Regions from separate parts of the Paenibacillus cucumis (ex Kampfer et al. 2016) genome, predicted to be linked through region 1. Evidence: predicted binding sites of a transcription regulator. Region 1 holds the regulator's gene; each other region holds the start of a gene.
What was found. Region 1 encodes Rex, which represses fermentation and respiration genes when NADH is low (regulators of the CRP and FNR family bind a similar motif). Its sites were predicted from a motif close to TTGTGAAATATTTCACAA; they were not measured.
Positions count from the first base shown of each region.

Region 1 (2,279 bases):
TCTGACCTCGATGCTACCTTCCCCATTCAATTATCGGGAACAAGCTTTGTTAGTAATCCCGCGGGATTTCCCGAGTTTGAAGGGGAGCGTAGGGGACGCGCACTTTGTACAGATGCTGGTGCACTCTCTTGCTGAGACGGCGATTGCAACTCAAGGACGTATGATGGTGCTGTTTACCTCTTATAAAATGCTTCGACAAGTCTATGAACCACTGAAAGAGGCTTTGTCCGGGAATGACATCTCGCTACTGGGGCAAGGTGTTGACAGCGGGAATCGTTCGAAGTTGACCCGACGCTTCCAGGATGCCAAAGCAGCAGTCCTGCTGGGTACGAGTAGCTTCTGGGAGGGCGTCGATATTCCGGGTGAAGCGCTGACCTGTCTTGCGATTGTGAGACTGCCTTTCCAGCCGCCTAACCATCCGCTTCTGGAAGCGAAGAGTGAACTGTTACAAGAGCAGAAGAAAAATCCATTTATGAAGCTTTCTGTGCCACAGGCAGTCATTCGCTTCAAGCAGGGGTTCGGCAGGCTTGTTCGGACAGGCAAAGATCGCGGAATCGTCATTGTGTATGATACGCGTGTAATTGAAGCTTATTACGGCAAGTACTTCCTGTATTCGCTACCTGGACCAAAGATGGAGCATATGCTGACAGAACAGATGGTTCCCCGTATTGCTGAATGGTTAGATCGACCTGCAGAAACTCAAAAATAATTACGATGTAAAGCTATAACATTGCATTGGACTTCACCATGGCGTTAAACTTTGAAGAAGACTTCACAAAGTTCGAACAGGGCAGCGCTTTAATGAACTTATATTCCTAATAATTCGGGCATTCTGTATGAGGACATCATGCATGGATATTGCATGTATACAGAATGCTCATCTTTTCAATATTTATTTAATCGTGGCGATGGTAAGGGGGAGCAAGGATGAAATCGGATAAAATATCAGAAGCGGTAGTACGGCGTCTGCCTGTATATTTGCGTTATTTAAACGAGTTGGTTCAGCGTGAGGTGACAACGGTTTCCTCGCAGGAGCTAGGACAGCGACTGGATTTGAATCCAGCTCAAATCCGTAAAGATTTAGCTTATTTCGGTGATTTTGGTCGTAAAGGAATCGGGTATGATGTGTCTTACCTGATCGAGAAGATTCGTCACATTTTGAAAATTGATCAGCAAATTAATGTGGCTCTGGTAGGGGCCGGTAATCTCGGACATGCCTTATCGAATTATAATGCTTATTTGAAGGACAATATGAAAATTGTCGCTATTTTTGATGCGTTTGGGCCTAAGATTGGCAGTAATATTAATAGCCTGACGGTCAAACCTATGGAAGAACTTACAGAAGCGGTTCAGAAAGATAACATCCGTATCGGGATCATCACGGTGCCGGACACGGAAGCTCAGAATGTTGCCGATCAACTGATTGAATCGGGTATTGAGGCGATTCTGAATTTTGCGCCGACGATTCTAAAGACGCCTTCACATGTGCGGATTCATCATGCGGACTTTACAACGGATTTGCTCAGTTTGGCTTATTATTTGGAGAACGGGAAGGAAGATGAGCTTGATGACAACAACGAATAAATGGGTAATCCAAAATGGTAAATTTGCTGTAAATGAAGGTGCCAATTGGACTGTGATTCAAGGGTATATGGTCGTTGAAAATGACAAGATTGTGCATATTGGTGAGACGCTTCCGGATGGTGACGAGAACCTGCCTAAAGTGGATGGAAAAGGACTGCTCTTCCTGCCGGGTCTGATCAATACGCATGGTCATGCGGCAATGTCTCTGCTTCGAGGTCATGGTGATGACCTGGCATTGCAAGTGTGGTTACAAGAAAAAATGTGGCCAATGGAAGCCAAAATGACTTCTGAGGACGTGTATTGGGGAGCATCCCTTTCGGTGCTTGAGATGTTAAAAGGCGGAACAACAGCTTTCCTGGACATGTATGACCACATGGATCAGGTAGCAAAAGTGGTTGAACAGTCAGGAGCAAGAGCTGCGCTGGCTCGCGGTGTCATTGGACTGTGCTCCGAAGAAGAGCAGATGCGAAAGCTCGAAGAGTCCGCTGCGTTTGCGCGTGAATGGAATGGACAGGCGGATGGACGCATCACAACCGTAATCTCTCCGCACGCGCCTTACACATGCCCTCCAGATTACATAGAGAAGCTTGTTCAAGTTGCGCATGATCTAAACCTGCCTCTCCATACGCACATGTCAGAGACGCTTCGTGAAGTGGAGCAGAATGTATCAGATTATGGCATGCGTCCAGTGGCAC
Region 1 covers NZ_JACLIC010000014.1:67,696-69,974, forward strand. The annotation lists gene dinG (ATP-dependent DNA helicase DinG, 3'-5' exoribonuclease type) at 1-709, shown strand, start outside; gene H7T88_RS09190 (redox-sensing transcriptional repressor Rex) at 928-1,584, shown strand; gene H7T88_RS09195 (amidohydrolase) at 1,568-2,279, shown strand, end outside.

Region 2 (2,279 bases), on a different contig from region 1:
TGCCGGTACTTCAATACCGCACATTTTGGCAATGTTCACAGCGGACTGACCTACAATGGTCGGGTTAACCGCACATTTCTCTGCGTTGATTGCACCTGCTGTCAGTTTGGCTGCCTCTTCTTTGTTCACAAAGTAACAGCCGTTCGTAATCATTTTCTTTTTCACTTGATCGAAGATGGGTTCTTCAATAATGACCGCTTGTTCGGACGCACAGATCATACCATTGTCAAAAGACTTCGACAGAATCAAATCCGTTACCGCCTGGTTGATATCTGCACTTTTCTCGATAAAGCAAGGCACGTTACCTGGTCCTACGCCCAGTGCCGGTTTACCACAGCTGTACGCTGCACGCACCATCGCTGATCCGCCAGTCGCCAGAATGAGAGCAACATCATTGTGGTTCATCAGTGCGTTGGTACGATCCATGGATGGATCATCAATCCATTGGATACAGTCGGCTGGAGCACCGTTTTTCACAGCAGCTTCAAGCAAAATTTTCGCGGCCTCGCGGCTACAGTTCTGTGCGGAAGGGTGGAAACCAAAGATGATCGGGTTACGTGTTTTGATGGCAATCAGTGCTTTAAACATCGTTGTTGATGTCGGGTTGGTTACCGGTGTGATCCCCATGATAATACCAACCGGCTCCGCAATTTTCTGGAAGCTGTCATATTCATTGTCTTCGATAACGCCTACTGTTTTTTCATATTTAATGCTGTTATAAACATACTCTGTTGCGAATATATTTTTAATAATTTTATCTTCATATACACCGCGTCCCGTTTCTTCCACGGCCATTTTGGCGAGCATCATATGTTTATCCAGTCCCGCAAGCGCCATTGCCTGCACAATCCGGTCTATTTGCTCCTGATCCATGGACATGAATGCTGCATGTGCTTTGTTCGCTTTATCAATTAACGTTTGAATATACTGACCTGCTGTCGGTTCTTTTGTTGGGGCGACTTCATTTTTTACAGCCATCTCCCTCATCCTCCTAAAGGTTCGTATTGGTTTGTCTCTCTTCTTTACATGCACATCGTAACACGGGGAAAAGATATATTATGTGATTTTTTTCACAAAGTATGACAAATTTTAGTTAAGTTTTTAACCTCCCCTTAGAAGTCATATTTCAGTTTCTATTTAAAATAGTAGACCAACAGCCTCATCCTTCCCCTCGAAAAGTGAATTTAATCACAATGTTTGAAATTTCGCCATTTTTAAATGCTTTCCATGCCCCTCAAACGGTAAGATTAGGTATATACTGAACTTAAAAATTGAACCACCGCAATTTGTACCGTACCTCCACACGGCCGAGATGCCCAGATCAGGATGGCACAGTTTGCGGCGAACCTCGGGGGCAACATGTAGCTGCACTCGCCAGACCGGGGAGATAAAGGGGAGATCAACGTATGGGAGAACTAACAAACGTACTGGAAAAACGCGGAAACACCAACTGTTTCTCGGAAGTGAATTTTAATCATCTGCTCGTAACGATGAAAGACCGAACCTACCCGGAAGGAACACATCTGTACTGGGAAGGTGACGTCTCTGACAAACTTTATTATATGAAACGGGGACGTGCACAGATCACGAAATCCACCGACGAGGGCAAGGAACTGATCATGTACATGTACCAGACAGGCGATATGATTGGTCAGGCCGATCCGTTCTTTGGCTCCAGACACAGCTTCTCGGCGGAAGTACTGGAGGACAGCGAGATTGGTGTGCTGGAACACAAGGACCTGGAAATGTTGATCTGTCAGCATTGTGACTTTGCGATTGATTTCATGAAGTGGATGGGCATTCATCATCGTTTAACCCAAACAAAGTTCCGGGATTTGATGTTGTACGGTAAACCTGGGGCACTCTGTTCTACCTTGATCAGGCTATCCAATTCGTATGGAGAGGCGCACGGAGATCATGTGATGATTCATAAAAAAATTACCCACACGGATCTGTCCAATATGATTGGCGCTACCCGTGAAAGTGTAAACCGCATGCTCAGTGACCTTCGCAAAAAAGATGCCATTGAATATGACAATGGTATGATTGTGATCAAAGACCTGAAAATGTTGCAGGGCATTTGCCACTGCGAATTGTGCCCGAATGAAATTTGCCGCATTTGACGTCATGTTAAATGAATAGCTTGACCTCAGGTAGCGGGCCTTTCACTTGCTGTCACGACTGTTTAAAGAGTTCATCATACAGTAAAAAGCCCAAATTTGATTATTATCAACATTGGGCTTTTCGTATTTCCTTGTATGTGCTCAGGATGCGTTGAC
Region 2 covers NZ_JACLIC010000019.1:10,252-12,530, reverse strand. The annotation lists gene adhE (bifunctional acetaldehyde-CoA/alcohol dehydrogenase) at 1-978, opposite strand, end outside; gene H7T88_RS11260 (Crp/Fnr family transcriptional regulator) at 1,407-2,123, shown strand; gene H7T88_RS11255 (hypothetical protein) at 2,265-2,279, opposite strand, start outside.
Region 2: adhE (bifunctional acetaldehyde-CoA/alcohol dehydrogenase) is a predicted target of Rex. The motif match lies at 1,059-1,076, and genes of this name have one in related genera.

Region 3 (2,279 bases), on a different contig from region 1:
GTTTTGCCGAAATGCTAATTGTACTTATTCTTGTTGTTTTACTAGCCTTTGGTTCTACAGATATCGATACACTTAGCGGTACACCTACTAAAGTCTAACTTGCTTGTTCTTGATGTGTAATCAAACAACAGCGATTTCGAGACGTGTCAACATAGCGACTACTCAAGTTAAGCTCTTGATTTCAGAACGCCAGTCCATAAATAATGGGCTGGCGTTTGTGGTTGTACTACAGAAATAAAGGCGAGAATGCAAACCATGCCAAAATCAGTGTCAGGATTACACAGACATTTTCTACAACTGCTCCATGTTTGGTTCCCGTACTCATCAGATTTGCCCGAATACGCAGTTTTAATGGCGGCAATGGACGAATCCCCCGATTCGTCAAGGAATCGGCAAGCAGATGAAGAGCATAAGCGGAACCTCCAGCGACCCAAATTTCTGGGCCTTGCTGCTGCGTTGTACTGTACAGTAACCCCGTCCAAACAGCTGTTCCATACAAGGTATGGGTTAAGCCCCTGTGTGTAAGTGTCGTGCACAGCATAAGCAGGCTGCCTGCAATCAGATTCCACGGAGCAAAAGCATGACCATAAAAGACCAAGCCCAGTCCAATGGCAAACATCAATACTTTACGCAGTGATCGCGAAGGCAGGAACGACACAAGCCCAATGAATACAGCAAGTAGCAGATTACACGGTTTGGCCGGAACGTAAAAATACACAAACACAGCCGCAGGCAAAAGAATCGTCTGCAACAGTCGAATCAAACTGCTCGGCAATGCTTTCGATACCAGCAATGAATTAGGCTCATCAATATCTGGCAACAACGATCCTATTAGTGCAACGGTTACAGCCGGAGCAGTAACCTGCATTCCAAGGAGTTGCAACACTGAAAGTGAAACGCCTGTACCGATAATCAGGTGGGATCTTCCCATCATGATGCAAAAACGTCCTTTCGAGAAAATAGGGAACGTAACCGACCCCACTATGATCATACCTCGAACCAAAAATAAGAACAATAGTTCGTATTTCTCATTTCTAAAAATATTTTTGTTTTCGTGACGGTCATCACACTTATTTTAATATGAATGTTCTATCGTAATTAGTGAAATAAATCACATTATGATTGAGTTAGTCGATGTATAATTCAAATATAAGCCATTAAAAATGTTGGTAAATGTACAGGTTTATCCAAGGGAGGGCTACACACATGAACGGAAATAAAGAAAAATTAGTCGTCATCGGTAATGGTATGGCCGGAATCAGCACGGTGGAACAAATTCTAAAATTAACTTCACGCTTTGATATTACGGTTTTTGGTACAGAACCTTATCCTAACTACAATCGTATTATGCTGTCCTACGTACTTGAAGGTAGTAAAACGCTGGATGACATTGTCCTTAATGATCTCCACTGGTACGAGGACTACGGCATTACGCTTCACACAGGAACCACGGTTGCCCGCATTGATGCCGAGACTCGTGAAGTAGTAACCGAAGATGGACACCGTGCTCCGTATGACAAAATTATCATTGCAACAGGGTCAAATTCTTTCATCCTCCCTGTACCCGGACATGACAAGCAGGGTGTCGTTGGTTTCCGCGATATCGCCGATTGCAATATCATGCTGGAAGCTGCAAAAGCATACAAAAAAGCAGCTGTCATCGGGGGCGGACTGCTAGGCCTGGAAGCTGCAAAGGGACTTGTGCAACTCGGTATGGACGTTACTGTTGTGCATCTTATGGATGATCTGATGGAACGCCAGCTCGATCCTCAGGCTTCTGCCATGTTGAAAGCTGAACTGGAACGTCAGGGAATCAAGTTCAAAATGGGCGCTCAAACTTCCGAACTACTGGGTGGTGAACGGGTTGAAGGTATTCGTTTTGCCGACGAATCTGTGCTGAATGTTGATTTTGTGGTCATGGCGGTTGGTATTAAACCGAATATAGCGGTAGCTCGGGAGAGTGGGATCGAAGTCAACCGAGGTATCATCGTGGATGACTACATGCAGACTTCACTGAAAGACGTTTACTCTGTCGGAGAATGTAATGAACATCGCGGTGTGTGTTACGGACTTGTGGCGCCACTGTTTGAACAAGGAATGATTCTTGCGAAACATATTTGCGGAGTCGAAACAGCTCCGTATGAAGGCTCGGTTGTGTCCACCAAATTGAAAATTTCGGGTGTAGACGTCTTCTCTACTGGCGAATTCATTGATAGCCCGGAACATAACGTAATTTCGCAAAAAGACGACTGGAAACGAACGTACAAAAAAATCCTGCT
Region 3 covers NZ_JACLIC010000023.1:55,631-57,909, reverse strand. The annotation lists gene H7T88_RS13545 (metal-dependent hydrolase) at 227-934, opposite strand; gene nirB (nitrite reductase large subunit NirB) at 1,207-2,279, shown strand, end outside.
Region 3: nirB (nitrite reductase large subunit NirB) is a predicted target of Rex. The motif match lies at 1,100-1,117, and genes of this name have one in related genera.